Regions from separate parts of the Enterobacter sp. SA197 genome, predicted to be linked through region 1. Evidence: predicted binding sites of a transcription regulator. Region 1 holds the regulator's gene; the other holds the start of a gene.
What was found. Region 1 encodes PurR, which represses purine synthesis genes. Its sites were predicted from a motif close to CANGCAAACGTTTGCNTG; they were not measured.
Positions count from the first base shown of each region.

Region 2: a site for PurR is predicted at 2,536-2,553, ahead of cvpA (colicin V production protein). Genes of this name have one in related genera too.

Region 1 covers NZ_CP096393.1:2,149,167-2,157,358, forward strand. Annotated here, with positions in the region: gene M1D91_RS09940 (riboflavin synthase subunit alpha) at 224-868, shown strand; gene cfa (cyclopropane fatty acyl phospholipid synthase) at 908-2,056, opposite strand; gene punC (purine nucleoside transporter PunC) at 2,348-3,547, opposite strand; gene punR (DNA-binding transcriptional activator PunR) at 3,660-4,571, shown strand; gene purR (HTH-type transcriptional repressor PurR) at 4,591-5,616, opposite strand; gene cydH (cytochrome bd-I oxidase subunit CydH) at 5,914-6,003, shown strand; gene M1D91_RS09970 (MFS transporter) at 6,173-7,342, shown strand; gene M1D91_RS09975 (C40 family peptidase) at 7,416-8,192, opposite strand, start outside.
Region 2 covers NZ_CP096393.1:3,439,069-3,447,260, reverse strand. Annotated here, with positions in the region: gene accD (acetyl-CoA carboxylase, carboxyltransferase subunit beta) at 1-208, shown strand, start outside; gene folC (bifunctional tetrahydrofolate synthase/dihydrofolate synthase) at 403-1,671, shown strand; gene dedD (cell division protein DedD) at 1,661-2,341, shown strand; gene cvpA (colicin V production protein) at 2,609-3,097, shown strand; gene purF (amidophosphoribosyltransferase) at 3,273-4,790, shown strand; gene M1D91_RS16200 (sigma-54 interaction domain-containing protein) at 4,828-6,255, opposite strand; gene dokD (ornithine/lysine decarboxylase DokD) at 6,462-7,859, shown strand; gene M1D91_RS16190 (APC family permease) at 7,954-8,192, shown strand, end outside.

The sequences.
Region 1 (8,192 bases):
GAACACCTATATATTGTTGTTATTGGAGAGATAAAAAACGCCGCCTTAACTGGCAGCAAGAGGAGGAGCAGGGGAATTAGCCAGACTATTGTAGCGGGGATTGGCTAATTATCTAGTGAAAAAACAGTTGGCGAGGTGCCGGGACTGGCAACATGAATTTTCACCTGTTATTGTGCATCGAGCAACGGCTAAGGCCGTGAATATGAAATACAGGAGTGGTGGCATGTTTACTGGTATTGTACAGGGCACGGCAAAACTGGTGTCTGTCGATGATAAACCGAATTTTCGCACGCACGTTGTCGAATTACCTGAGCATATGCTGGAAGGAATTGAGACGGGGGCGTCAATTGCTAACAATGGCTGTTGCCTGACCGTGACGGATATTAATGGTAGCCATATTAGTTTCGATTTAATGAAAGAGACGCTACGTATTACTAACCTGGGCGAACTGGCGGTGGGTGACGTAGTGAATGTAGAGCGCGCCGCGAAATTCAGTGATGAAATCGGTGGACACCTGATGTCGGGTCATATTATGACGACCGCTGAAATCTCCAAAATTCTCACCTCAGAAAATAATCGTCAGATCTGGTTCAAAGTCCAGGATCCTACCTTGATGAAGTACATCCTTTATAAAGGGTTTATCGGTATTGACGGTATCAGCCTGACGGTGGGAGAGGTGACCGCAACACGGTTTTGTGTCTACCTGATCCCCGAGACGCTGCAACGCACTACCCTGGGGGCCAAGAAGTTAGGGCATCGGGTAAATATTGAGATCGACCCGCAGACGCAAGCGGTGGTGGATACGGTTGAACGTGTATTGGCTGCTAAAGAAGCGGCGGCGGTTCGGGCCATGACTACCGAAGAGTGAAAAAATAATAAACCCCGAAAATTCGGGGTTTATTTTTAATTACCGTGCTACGCGTAAGCCATTGGCGATGCCCCGACTAAAGACAACCTGCCAGAGCTGAATATCCCGCGCGCGAAATGCACCGGCGCAGGCATTAAGATAGTAACTAAACATACGTTTAAAGCGTTCAGAGTAGTTATCTGCTATTTCAGGCCAGCTATTCAGGAAGCGCTCATACCACGCCATCAGGGTCTTATCGTAATCCGCGCCAAAATTGTGCCAGTCTTCCATAATAAAATGTGACTCACTGGCCGTGGCAATTTGACGTACTGACGGCAGGCAGCCGTTGGGAAAAATATACCGGTCTATCCAGGGGTCAACACTAAGGTCGGTTTTTTTCGAGCCGATGGTATGCAGAAGAAATAAACCATCGGGCTTAAGATTACTGTCCACCACGGCAAAAAAGGTGGCGTAGTTTTTAGGGCCAACATGTTCAAACATGCCCACGGAGACGATGCGATCAAACTGTTCATTAAGATCACGATAATCCTGAAGGCGGATATCCACATCAAGTCCTGCACAGCGCGCCTGCGCCATTTTCTGCTGTTCTGCTGAAATGGTTACGCCCACCACGCTTACGCCGTACCGCTGTGCCATAAATTGCGCCAGTCCACCCCAGCCACAACCGATATCCAGTACACGCATGCCGGGCGCAAGCGCGAGTTTTTCACAAATCAGGGTCAGTTTGGCGATTTGCGCCTCCTCAAGAGAGGTGGCATCTTTCCAGTAGGCGCAAGAGTATTGCATCTGCGGGTCCAGCATGCGGGTAAAAAGATCGTTACCCAGATCGTAATGCTCTTTACCTACAATCCATGCCCGTTTTTTGGTTTGCAGATTAAATAATCTTGCCCCGGCAATACGTAACGTATCTTTCAGATGGTGCGGTAGTTGATTTTCAAGCCCGGCACGCAGTACTTTGGTGAAAAAAGTGTCCAGCCGGTCACACTCCCACCAGCCGTCCATATAACTTTCCCCAAGCCCAAGCGACCCCTCCTGTAACACACGTTTAAAAAAATCCGGATGCTTGACCTGGATATCTGATGCCGCTGAGCCGTTAACCTGAACACCAGCACGACTCAATAGCTCGCTTGCTATACGGAACCAGTTATCATCCCGTACGCCAATTTCTTCTATACACGATGAACTCATAACTTCTCCATCACCTGCAAGTGAATTCCGCCAGAAGCGTTGCCGCTTATGGGGTATGAGAAATATCACGGTTAAACCGTGAGGCTGAAATCCGACGTAGAACAGAGGAAGGGAGATAACCCTTGCCAGAAAGGCCATCCATGGTGAAACGGGAGCAATCCGGCTCCCGTTAACGCTTGCATAATTTTATTTTAGTACAGCCGAAAATGAGTATAGGCCTCAACATCGGCTGATTCAACCAAAAATCCTTAGCAAACTAATCACATAGTTTTCACATAGTCGCGGCAGTTATCAGGCCTGCGTTGAGGTTTTCAGACCGTCAGTATGATGACGTTGCGCCCCAGCCTGACGTTGCATGACAAACCCCAGCGCCGCCAGTAAAACCGTGGCTAACATCACGCTGGTGGTCGCCAGAAGCGGAAACGCAATAAGTGCCGACACCACCAGACTTGCAACAAAACACAATCCCAGCTGGAGCGTATTTTGCAGCGCGGCGGCGCGCCCCGTGGCGTGCGGGAAAGGGCGCAACGCCTGTGCCACAACGATGGGGTAAATCGCTCCGTTCGCGACGGCCATCAGACAGAAGGGGACCAACAACGCAGTAAGTGACGCTTCAGGGAACAAGCCAACAGCCCAGGTCGCCGTCACACTGAAGGCAAAGACCCAGAGCAACCACGGCAGCAGACGCGCGCCCGACCATTTTTGCAGCGCCCAGCGGCAACTGTATCCGCCAACCAGAAAGGCGATGGTTTGCGGGACATAGCTCAGGCCAATAATGGCAGGACCGTAACCCATTTCGTGAAGGATAAAAGGTGAACCTGTCAGCCATGCAAAAAAGCTGGCGGAGCAGGCCGCATAAATAAGCACATTGCCACGGTATGCTTTGTCACGCAGCAGTGTGACGAAGGTGACGGGACTGGCATCCACGGCTACCTTCTGCGTAACGGAACGCAGACGCAGCGCAGGCAGCATCAGCAAAACAGTAATGGCGAAGAGGGTAGCAAAAATTGCCTGCCAGGAAAAATGTGCAAGGATCCAGCTTCCTACCAGGGGGGCCAGGGCGGGAGATAACCCAACCAGGGGCATAATGGTCGCAAAAATGCGGTTAGTGCGCTGCGCCGGATAGTGGTCGGTCACCAGCGCTTGCCAGGTCACTGCAGCAGCACAGACGCCGATGGCCTGTATGAAACGCAGTGCCAGCAGCCAGCGGGCATCCTCAACCCAGATCATGCCCAGACAGCCAAAGGCAAAAATGGTAAGGCCACTGAGCAGAATGGGTTTGCGCCCGTAGCGATCGGATAACGGCCCCCAGACAAGCTGAGCCACGGCAAAGCCTGCAAGGAACAGGCTCAGCGTCGCGCTGACCACTGCTGCCGACGTGTTTAAATCTTGCTGAATATCAGCGAAAGCAGGGAGGTACATGTCTGTAGCAAGAAAGCCCAGTACGCTTAATCCCGCCAGCCAGACTAAAAATCCTTTTCCTGGTTGCATGGCACTATCTCTTTTTATGCAGGTAAACAGGGAAACAGAGTCTAGGGAGTGAAAGTCAGCTTGTGAAACGCTAATATTTGCGCACTGGTTTCAAATTTTTTGCAGGCAGACTATGTGGTCAGAATATTCACTTGAAGTCGTTGATGCGGTGGCACGTAATGGCAGTTTTAGTGGTGCAGCGCAGGAACTGCATCGGGTACCGTCGGCGGTGAGCTATACCGTACGTCAGCTGGAGGAATGGCTCGCCGTTGAGCTGTTTCAGCGTCGTCATCGGGATGTCGAATTAACCCCCGCTGGCGCGTTATTTCTCAAAGAAGGGCGTTCTGTTATCAAAAAAATGCAGATCACCCGACAACAGTGTCAGCAAATTGCCAACGGCTGGCGCGGGCAGCTGGCTATTGCGGTGGATAATATCGTTAAGCCGGAGCGGACCCGCCAGATGATAGTCGACTTCTACCGCCATTTTTGCGATGTTGAGCTGATCGTCTTTCAGGAGGTCTTTAATGGGGTCTGGGATGCCCTGGCAGACGGGAGGGTGGAACTGGCGATCGGCGCGACCCAGGCGATCCCGGTCGGAGGGCGTTACGCGTTTCGTGATATGGGCATGCTGAGCTGGAAGTGTGTGGTGGCAAGCCACCATCCCCTGGTGCAGATGGCCGCACCGCTGAGTGACGAGACATTGCGCAACTGGCCTTCCCTGGTGCGTGAAGACACGTCCCGTTCCCTGCCCAAGCGCATAACCTGGCTTCTGGACAACCAGAAACGGGTGGTGGCGCCGGACTGGGAGTCTTCTGCGGCGTGTCTTTCCGCCGGTCTGTGTGTTGGCATGGTGCCAGCGCATTTTGCGCGCCCGTGGCTCGATAAAGGAGAGTGGGTGGCGCTTACGCTCGAAAATCCATTCCCCGATGCTGCCTGCTGCCTGACCTGGCAGCAAAACGATGCCTCGCCGGCACTGGACTGGCTGCTGAATTACCTGGGAGACAGTGAAACGCTAAACCGGGAATGGCTGTGGGAGCAGGATTAACCGGCCCCCACGGAGGGGATTAACGGCGGTAGTCGCGGAACGGACCGTCAGCGACCGAACGACGTTCTATCAGACGCGGGTGAACTTCAATGGACTGAGAAACTTCGCGTTTATTCACAATACGATCGAGCAGCATATTGAATGCGGTCTCTCCGAGCGAATCCTTCGGCTGATGGATAGTGGTGAGCGAGGGGGTAAAATACCGTGAGTTACGCACATTATCATAACCGATCACCGAAATATCCTGCGGCACCCGCAGCCCCATTTCATCCGCCGCGCAGAGTGCCCCCATCGCCATAATGTCACCGCCGCAGAATACCGCCGTAGGGCGTGAAGACTGGGTGAGGATTTGCTGCATGGCGCGATAGCCCGATTCCGGTTCAAAATCACCCTGGACAATCCAGTGTTCCGGTACGCTGATGTGCGCTTCTTCCATTGCCTTCATGAAACCCGCCAGGCGGCCCGCGCCCGTATTGCGCTCAAGTGGCCCTGGGATGACGCCAATATCACGATGACCACGTTCAACCAGATAACGACCGGCCATGTAGCCGCCTTCGAACGCGTTATCGATAACGGTATCCGTGAAGTCGGCTTTTGCTTCACCCCAGTCCATCACCACCATTGGGATGTGACGATATTCGCCGAGCATCGTAAGCAGGGATTCCGGGTATTCAGAACACATGACCAGCAAACCGTCGACACGCTTTTGCGCCATCATCGACAGGTAAGCCCCTTGCTTTTCAAAGTTATTCCACGCATTGCCGAGGATAAGGGTATACCCTTTCTGGAAGCAATTTTTCTCAACGGCTTCAATAATCTCGGCAAAATAGGCCGCTTCACTGCTGGTCGCCAGCAGACCAATGGATTTGGTGTGATTCACTTTCAGGCTACGGGCGACGGCACTCGGCGAGTAGTGAAGCTCTTTAATTGCAGCCCACACGGCATTTCGTGTCTCTTCAGCCACGAAACGCGTCTTGTTAATTACATGTGATACGGTTGTGGTGGAAACGTTTGCTCGCTTCGCTACGTCTTTAATCGTTGCCATCAGATGTCACTCCATGCCATATCATAAGCTCCTGAAAATACATAAGGTAAACGTTTGCCTGCCTTCACCCTTTCGCCGCGCGAGGGGAAACTTACGCCGGGAAAAAGACACTGAACGTCAGGAGGGGAGTCAATGGCCGGTACGCTAATAAATTTAGCGTCGAATTTTGTCTTATCTTGAACAAAAGGGGAAGAGGTAAAACGTATATCAATCTAATTCCTGCAAGATTTTTACGTTTATTTATGCAAAAATGCGCTATCTCACTTTTTGTGGGGATTTAAAAAAGGAGAAAAATTGATGAGTACCGACCTGAAGTTTTCTTTAATGACTACCGTTGTTGTCCTTGCTCTGATTGTTGCAGGCGCAATGACTGCCGCTCTGAACTGATTTACCCCGAGGGAGCGCGAGCTCCCTCGCTGTTTCCCCTTCGATTATTCCCTCCCCAGCAATTCTCTTTTCGCGATTCATTGACTGCTGTTTTTTGTGATTAATGTCATACTTTTGCCTTCTGTGACGGTGTCGCCCGACGACACGGCATTTCCGGAGCGTATAAAACATGAAAATTAATTATCCACTGCTTGCCCTGGCGATTGGCGCTTTCGGCATCGGTACGACGGAATTCTCCCCGATGGGACTTCTGCCCGTCATTGCCCGTGGTGTCGATGTGTCGATTCCAGCGGCAGGGATGCTGATAAGCGCCTATGCAATAGGGGTAATGGTGGGGGCGCCGCTAATGACGCTGCTGCTTTCGCATCGCGCGCGTCGTAATGCGTTAATCTTTCTGATGGCAATCTTCACGCTGGGCAATGTGTTATCCGCCATTGCGCCCGATTACACCACGTTGATGCTCTCGCGAATTATTACCAGCCTCAACCACGGCGCCTTTTTCGGGCTTGGGTCGGTGGTGGCGGCGAGCGTGGTGGCAAAGGAGAAGCAGGCCAGCGCGGTTGCCACCATGTTTATGGGACTGACCATTGCCAATATTGGCGGTGTCCCTGCGGCCACCTGGCTTGGTGAAACCATTGGCTGGCGTATGTCATTCCTCGCCACGGCGGGACTTGGCATTGTTGCCATGGTCAGTTTGTATTTCTCTTTGCCAAAAGGCACTGCCGGTGAGCGACCTGACGTGCGCAAAGAGCTGGCGGTTCTGATGCGCCCGCAGGTGGTATCGGCACTGCTTACGACCGTGCTTGGTGCGGGAGCAATGTTCACCCTCTATACCTACATCTCCCCGGTGCTTCACAGTATTGCTGGCGCCGGGCCCGCCTTCATTACCGCGATGCTGGTGCTGATTGGTATTGGCTTTTCGCTGGGCAACTATCTCGGCGGCAGGCTGGCTGACCGGTCGGTAACCGGTACGCTGAAAGGCTTCCTGATGCTGCTTATCGCCATTATGGTTGCCATTCCGTGGCTGGCACGCAGCGAAGTTGGTGCCGCTATCAGTATGGTCGTGTGGGGAGCGGCGACCTTTGCGATTGTGCCGCCGCTGCAAATGCGGGTGATGCGTGTCGCCCATGAGGCGCCGGGCCTTTCATCCTCGGTGAATATTGGTGCCTTCAATTTAGGTAACGCACTCGGTGCGGCCGCTGGCGGTGGGGTTATTTCAGCGGGCGCAGGTTATGCGTTTGTACCAGTGGCCGGCGCGGTGATTGCGGGTCTGGCCTTATTACTGGTGTGGTTATCAGGCAGGAATTCGCCGCGTCGCACCTGCGTTGCTGTGGAGTAATAAAAAAGCAGGCGGAGTGTCCGCCTGCTTTTTTTGTCATGGATGGAAAGACCTTTACCGCGCAGATGATGCGCTAGCGAATAGTCTTGGGTGTGACAACGCGGCGTGCGCCAACGTAATGGCGTTGCCAGTAATCCTCGCTGAGCGAGGTTATCTGGATGTCCTGACCGCTGCGTGGAGACTGGATGAACTTGCCGTTACCTACGTAAACACCAACATGATCGGCCGTACCACGGCCCTGGGTGCGGAAAAATACGAGGTCGCCACTTTCGAGTTCTGCAACGTTAACCGGTGAAGCATCGCGCAGGTGATACATTTCATTGGCAGTGCGAGGGATGCGGAACTTAACCAGATCTTTATAGGCGTAATAAACCAACCCGCTGCAATCAAATCCGGTCATCGGGGAGGTGCCGCCCCAGTGATAAGGCTTGCCAATCTGATTCATCAGTTTTGACATTGCTGTTTTCTGAACTTTCTGGACACGGACTTTATGTGCTTCTGAAAGGGTGAGAGGTTTACTGCCTTTGACTTTTACGCACTGCGCTTTGTGTCCTTTACGCTTCGTGCATTTTTCCGTCATAGCGACAACGGTGGCTGGAGCCTTGCTGGATTTACTATGGCGGGAAGTATTCTTGCTGGTCTTAGTGCTGACGTTCTTTTTGCCGGACGACGGTGTTTTCCTGGCTGTTGCTGATTTTTTGTTTTCGGCTTTTGCCGTTACCCTGGAAGTCGTGCCACTGCTTTTCTTTGTCGTCTTTTCTTTCGGGCTATTTTTCTTACGTTCGGATGCTTTCACCACGTGTGTTTTGTGTACAGCCGAGCCTCGGGTCTGCTCGGAAGCAGTGGCAAG
Region 2 (8,192 bases), 1.3 Mb from region 1:
GGTACGTGAAAAACTGCCGCCGGGCTTCCAGCGCAGTGAGTTTCTGATTGAGAAAGGCGCTATCGATATGATCGTTCGCCGTGCCGACATGCGCTTTAAGCTGGCAAGCATTCTGGCGAAGCTGACCAATCAGCCTGCACCAGACCCGGATGCGCCGCGTGAAAGCGTGGTGGTGCCGCCGGTGCCGGATCAGGAAACCGAAGCCTGATAATACCGAAGGGCAGTGCCATCGCGGCGCTGCCCTTTTGCTTTTATTACCCGTCCTGATTCAAATTGCATGTGCGTTGGCTGTACTCGTTCACCCGAACCACTTACTGGAGTAAGCTCATCGGGACTCGCTCGCTTGCCGCCTGCCTGCAACTCGAATTAACAGGGTAACTATCATCAAAAACTACGGGCATCATGGAAATTAAACGCAATTTGCAAGCCACGTCGCCCCTGGCCGCGTGGCTTTCTTATCTGGAAAACCTGCACAGTAAATCCATCGATCTGGGCCTTCTGCGCGTCAGTCAGGTTGCCGCGCGTCTTGATGTGTCGCGTCCGGCTCCCTTTGTTTTTACCGTGGCAGGCACTAACGGCAAAGGCACCACCTGCCGTACGCTGGAAGCCATGCTTCTCGCCGCAGGGTTTAAGGTTGGGGTCTATAGCTCCCCTCATCTGGTGCGCTACACCGAACGCGTGCGCATTCAGAACGCCGAGCTTGCCGACAGTTACCACACCCGTGCCTTTGCGCAGATTGAAGCCGTACGTGGCGAAACATCCCTGACCTATTTCGAGTACAGCACCCTGGCAGCGCTCTGGCTGTTTAAACAGGCAGCTGTGGATGTGGTTATCCTTGAAGTGGGTCTGGGCGGGCGTCTGGATGCCACCAACCTGGTAGATGCCGATGTGGCGGTTGTCACCAGTATCGCCCTCGATCACACCGACTGGCTGGGGCCGGACCGTGAAAGTATTGGCCGCGAAAAAGCGGGCGTGTTCCGCGGTGGCAAACCTGCGGTGGTCGGTGAAAATGATATGCCGCAGACCATCGCAGAGGTGGCGAATGAGAAAGGGGCGCAGCTCATGCGTCGTGGCGTTGACTGGCAGTATGAGGTGCAGGGCGAAAGCTGGCGCTTTACGGATGCGCAGGGCGAGTTAACCGGTCTGCCGCTGCCTCAGGTGCCGCAACCCAATGCGGCGACGGCACTGGCCGCGCTTCGCGCCAGTGGGTTAGCGGTGAGCGAAGCGGCCATTCGTGAGGGCATCGCTGGCGCGATGTTGCCTGGACGCTTCCAGATTGTGGGTGACAACCCTCGCCTGATTCTGGATGTGGCGCATAATCCTCATGCGGCGGCATATCTTGCCGGGCGCCTGAGTGCAGAACCAAAAAAAGGTCGGGTACTGGCGGTCATTGGTATGCTGCATGATAAAGACATCGCCGGGACGCTTGCCTGTCTGGAGCCGGTGGTCGATAGCTGGTATTGTGCCCCTCTGGAAGGACCGCGTGGCGCTACGGCGCAGCAGCTGATGGCGCATCTGCCCGCGGGCCATGAATATCAGGATGTTGCCGCTGCCTGGCAGGCAGCGATGGCGGAGTCAAAAGCCGAAGATACCGTGCTGGTGTGTGGCTCTTTCCACACGGTGGCACATGTCATGGAAGCGTTGGAGGCGGGGAGAACCGGTGGCGAGTAAGTTTCAGAACCGTTTGATGGGGACCATTGTGCTGGTAGCGCTGGGGGTTATTATTCTTCCGGGCCTGCTGGACGGGCAAAAAAAGCATTATCAGGATGAGTTCGCCGCGATCCCACTGGTGCCCAAACCGGGAGATCGTGATGAGCCCGACATGATGCCTGCTGCGACTCAGGCGTTGCCGGCCCAGCCGCCGGAAGGCGCGGCAGAAGAGGTGCGTGCGGGAGATGCCGCCGCGCCCTCGCTGGATGTTTCGCGCCAGGCCGCCAGTGGTGCAGCGAATCCCGAGATCACTACACCTGCCCGCAGCGAACAGCCCAAAACCGCAGAGAGAGCGCAGCCTAAGCCGCAGTCTCAAAAACCGGTTGAGCAGGTGGCCTCAACCCCTCCGGTGGTGGAACAACCTGCGGCAGATAAATCTGCTCCGATTGGTAAAGCCTATGTTGTTCAACTGGGTGCCCTGAAGAACGCTGATAAAGTCACGGAAATTGTCGGCAAACTTCGGGGGGCGGGTTATCGCGTTTATACGTCGCCGACCACGCCTGTCCCGGGTAAAATAACCCGCATTCTGGTAGGGCCTGATGCCTCGAAGGACAAACTGAAAGGTTCACTGGGTGAACTGAAGCAGATTTCGGGGCTCAACGGCGTGGTGATGAATTACAGCGCGAACTAGTATGCGGTTTTCCCCCTCGCCCTAACCCTCTCCCCATAGGGGCGAAGGGATGGTTTGCTCCCTCTCCCTTGAGGGAGAGGGCCGGGGTGAGGGTGTAAATACGAATTTAAAAACACGCCCGAAGAGGCTTAAGATTCGATGGCGTTGAATGTTTTTTCAGCGCCATTTTTATTTACGCATGGGAAGGAAATCCCTACGCAAACGTTTTCTTTTTCTGTTAGAATTCGCCCCGAACTGGACGACAGGGCGATTAATCGTGGGACACATATGGTCTGGATTGATTACGCCATCATCGCGGTGATTGGTTTTTCCTGTCTGGTTAGCCTTATCCGTGGCTTTGTTCGTGAAGCGTTATCGCTGGTGACATGGGGCTGTGCTTTCTTTGTTGCCAGTCATTACTACACTTACCTGTCAGTCTGGTTCACGGGCTTTGAAGATGAACTGGTTCGCAACGGAATCGCCATTGCGGCGCTGTTCATTGCGACACTGATCGTTGGCGCTATCGTTAACTTCGTGATAGGTCAACTTGTGGAAAAAACCGGCCTGTCGGGTACAGACAGGGTGTTGGGGATCTGCTTTGGTGCGCTGCGAGGTGTACTGATCGTCGCCGCCATTCTGTTCTTTCTTGATACCTTTACGGGCCTGTCGAAAAGTGACGACTGGCAGAAGTCGCAGTTTATTCCGCAATTCAGTTTCATCATCAGATGGTTCTTTGACTATCTGCAAAGTTCGTCAAGTTTCTTGCCCAGGGTTTAGCTCTGAGATGTGGCTTAGAACCTGGCTCATCAGGCTGGTTTAGGTGCCATTTTGAACCAGGGCGGTGTTCACAATCCTTACGTACTCACCGTACGTTCCGGTTGCTGCGCTGTCCCTTCAAACTGGCTACGACAATGAGGCCTGATAAGCAGATTCTTAACGAGGAAAAAGACGTATGTGCGGTATTGTCGGAATCGCCGGTTTCATGCCGGTCAACCAGTCGATTTATGACGCGTTATCGGTGCTTCAGCACCGTGGCCAGGATGCTGCTGGCATCATTACTATTGATGCAAATAATTGTTTCCGTCTGCGCAAAGCAAATGGCATGGTCAACGACGTTTTCGAAGCCCGCCATATGCAGCGCCTGCAGGGAAACATGGGTATCGGTCATGTCCGTTATCCGACTGCAGGGAGCTCCAGTGCCTCCGAGGCACAGCCTTTTTACGTAAACTCCCCTTACGGCATCACGCTTGCCCACAACGGCAACCTGACGAATGCTCATGAGCTGCGCACCCGACTCTTTGAAGAGAAGCGCCGTCATATCAATACCACCTCTGATTCAGAAATCCTGCTCAATATCTTTGCCAGCGAGCTGGATAACTTCCGCCACTACCCGCTGGAAGCCGATAACATTTTTGCCGCCATTGCCGCGACGAATCGTCATATTCGCGGGGCTTATGCCTGTATCGCAATGATTATCGGCCACGGTATGGTTGGCTTCCGCGATCCGAACGGAATTCGTCCGCTGGTACTGGGTAAGCGCGAGCTGGGCGACGGGCGCACGGAATACATGATGGCCTCGGAAAGCGTGGCACTGGATACGCTGGGCTTCGAATTTCTGCGTGATGTCGCACCTGGCGAAGCGGTGTATGTCACTGAGAAAGGTCAGCTCTTTAGCCGTCAGTGTGCTGATAATCCCGTCTCGAATCCGTGTCTGTTTGAGTATGTCTATTTCGCGCGTCCGGACTCGTTCATTGACAAAATCTCCGTCTACAGCGCCCGCGTTAATATGGGCACCAAACTTGGTGAAAAAATTGCCCGTGAATGGGAAGATTTAGACATTGACGTGGTGATCCCGATTCCGGAAACCTCCTGCGACATCGCGCTGGAGATGGCCCGTATTCTGGGTAAACCGTATCGCCAGGGATTTGTGAAAAACCGCTACGTTGGCCGTACCTTTATCATGCCGGGCCAGCAGCTGCGCCGTAAGTCCGTGCGCCGTAAGCTGAACGCTAACCGCGCTGAGTTCCGCGGTAAGAACGTCCTGCTGGTGGATGACTCCATCGTGCGTGGCACCACCTCAGAGCAGATTATCGAGATGGCGCGCGAAGCGGGCGCGAAGAAAGTTTATCTGGCTTCCGCGGCACCGGAAATTCGTTTCCCCAACGTCTATGGTATCGATATGCCCACGGCTAACGAGCTGATTGCTCACGGCCGTGAAGTTGATGAGATCCGCCAGATTATCGGCGCTGATGCATTAATCTTCCAGGATCTGGACGATTTGATTGATGCGGTTCGTGCAGAAAACCCGGACATTCAGCAATTCGAATGCTCTGTCTTTAATGGCGTTTATGTGACTAAAGACGTCAACCAGCAGTACCTCGACTATCTCGACTCCCTGCGTAATGATGATGCCAAAGCCGTGCAGCTTCTGAACGAAGTGGAAAGCTTAGAGATGCATAACGAAGGGTAATTGCGTTTGCCAGCGATCCGCCGATCGCTGGCAGCCTTTAGTGGTGTACAACACCAATATGAATACCGTGCTTTTGAACTTTGTATTGCAGTGTCGTGCGCGACATACTCAGACTGCGCGCGGCGGCAGCAATATTGCCCTGATGCATATCCAGAGCCGATTCAATAACGCTCTTTTCGAAATTTGCCACCTGTAGGTCAAGGGGGCTACAGGGATCGCCGGGCCTGACAGCCTGTTGCGCAGTGGGCGGAACGCTTTGCGTTAAACCCAAATGCAGCTCCTCCTCATCAAAGACAATTCTTTTTAATACGCCATCTTTCTGCTGCATGATCATGCTGCGAACGATAGTGTTTTCCAGCATGCGAATATTTCCCGGCCATTGACGGTTAATGAGCGTTATTCGGGCCTCTTCGCCCAGACCATGAATATCCTGTGGCACTTCGTTACGATATTTATCAATGAAATAATTGGCCAGTAACACGATATCTTCTGGCCGCTTGCGAAGCGGTAGCAGTGCCAGCATGCCCACGTTAAGCCGGTAAAAAAGATCGGCGCGCAGCCGCCCCTGTTGAATTAATTCAGAGGGGGCTTCGTTCATTGCAGCGACAATACGCACATCTGAGCACTGCTGCTGCTGACCACCCAGCTTCCAGAATGTTTTATCCTGCAGGAAGCGAAGCAGCTTACTTTGCATCTCCAGAGGCATCGCGTTGAGTTCATCAAGAAAGAGGGTGCCGCCACTGGCGAGTTCAAGATAACCCTGACTATTTTCTGCGCCGGTAAATGCGCCGCGTACCGTACCGAAAAGAGTACTCTCAATTAATGTTGGCGGCAGCGCGCTACAATTCAGGGCAATAAAAGGTTTATCAGCGCGTTTACTGTACTGATGTATTAAACGTGAAAAAAGCTCTTTTCCGGTTCCCGTTTCACCAATGATGGTGACGGGGATATTACTGGCTGCCAGGCGTTTAGCTTTTTCAATAATGCCGAGCATTTCGGGGTTTTCGGTGATAATGCATGGGTACTGCTCATTGCTTCCGGCATAGAGTAAGCGATTAAGCTCAACGACCTGCTCTTGCAACCTCCTGACGCCGGACATATTCCTGCCAATTTCTATTACACCAATCATATTGCCACTGCCTGAATAAAGGGGGGCAGTGGTATGTTGATAATCAACCGCCTGGCCACGGGCATTATAATAAATCTGATAATGGCCTATATATTCTACGCCGCTTTTAAGAGAGGAAAGCATTGTGCTTTGCGCCTCTTTCATTGCCGGGTAGACCTCCAGCATGTGCTTTCCTATTGCTCGCTCTCTGCTATAACCATCAAGCTCTGCACTCTCCTGGTTGTAATAGACATATTCACCCTGCAGGTTTATTACCGCGAGAGGCTGATGGATAAGATCAAAAAAGCGGGAGAACATCTGTAATGCGGTGACCAGTTCCTTGTCTGCTGCACTCATACATTGACGCCTTAATCGATTGACGAAAGCACGATTATAGAGCGACAAAAATTCGGCGTTTTGATGAAAAATTGCGAAAGTGGCAAAAATTTTAAAACAGGTAAAATTATAATTTATTGAAATTTAACAATAAAATAATGGCATGCCTGTTGCTTTAGCCTTTTTAACCATAAGGGCAAGTCTTACAACAACAAGCAGAGGGTGTTATGTCTGATTTTATTGCTGAAAATTACAACCATTTACGTGATGAATTACTCACACAGGATCGTCGTTTCAAAAACCAGGAGGAGCACTTATATTTCGATGGGGTAGACCTGGATGCGCTGGCTCGTAAATATCCTACGCCGTTTTATGTTTTCTCTGAAGCCGAAATTATCCGTAACATCAATGAAATTCAGGAGGCCTTTGCTGCGCATAATAAGGTGAAAACCTTTTTTGCTTCAAAAACCTGTTCCGTCATGGGGGTCTTACAGGCTATTCGTGATGCCGGAATTTGTGCCGAAGCCAACTCGCAGTTCGAAGTTCGCAAATGTCTTGAAATTGGTTTTCGCGGCGATCAAATAGTTTTTAATGGCGTGGTGAAAAAGCCTGCCGATCTGGAATTTGCCATCGCAAACGATCTCTATTTGATTAATGTCGATAGTCTGTATGAACTCGATCATATTGACCGTATTTCCCGCAAATTGAACAAAACGGCCAATGTTTGCGTACGTGTGGAACCCAACGTTCCTTCGGCAACCCATGCGGAACTGGTCACGGCGTTTCATGCCAAATCCGGTCTTGACCTTGAGCAGGCGGAAGAGACCTGTCGTCGAATCCTTGAAATGCCCTATGTCCATCTGCGGGGCTTACATATGCATGTCGGGGACCAGGTGCCGGAATCTGAACCCTTTGCCAAAGCGACAAAGGTGTTGGTGGATGAATCCCGCCGTCTGGAGGAGGTGTTAGGCATTAAATTTGACTTGATCAACGTTGGCGGTGGGATCCCGGTTCCCTATAAATATGATGAAGAAAACGGCGATCCGCTGAAAGACAATATGTATGCGGGCATCACGGCGAAAGATTTTGCCGATGCGGTCATCCGCGAAGTTCATAAATGGCGTACTGACGTCGAAATCTGCATTGAACCCGGGCGCAAAGTGACCGGCTCCGCAGCGGTATTGCTGACAGAAGTCTCCTGTGAAAAACGCAAAACGAACTATGACATCACTGGCAACGTTGAATGCCACGTCGAGTGGAAATTTGTCGACGCAGGCTACAGCGTTCTCTCTGACAGTCAGCATTTTGACTGGTTCTTTTATGTTTATAACGCGTCCCGCATTACCAGCGAACATGACGCGTGGATCAAACTGGCAGGCCCGTTATGCGACGGAGGCGACTATTTCCATATGGGGGTGAAGGGCGAAGAATTCCTGATGCCGAAAGAGACGCAAGTGGGGGATATTGTCGCCTTTCTTGATGCCGGGGCTTATACCATCGAAAGCCAGACTGTTTATAACAACCGTCCGCGAACGGCGGTGGTGATGATCGATAAATACGGAAACGATCGCCTTATCCGTCGCGAAGATACTTATGAAGATATGGTCAAGTACGACATTTTTTAAAACCGTACCCGCCGGACTCTGGCGCAGTCAGAGTCCGGCTGTCATGCATTCGAAGAGCGCATTGAAGCGCTTAATTGAATAACAGGAGATGGCCATGAGTAACGATAAGTCTGGCTTACTTGGCATCAAAGACATTGTTTTCATGAATGTCATTGCAATATTAAGTTTGCGGCAAATTCCCAACGTCGCCCCTTATGGGGCCTCGGCAATGCTGCTTTGGGTTATCGCTGCATTTTGTCTGTTCTTTCCGCTGGCAATGGTGTGTGGGGAGCTCTCCACCGGCTGGCCGAAAGATGGTGGAATATTTGTCTGGATAAAAGAGGCGTTCGGAAA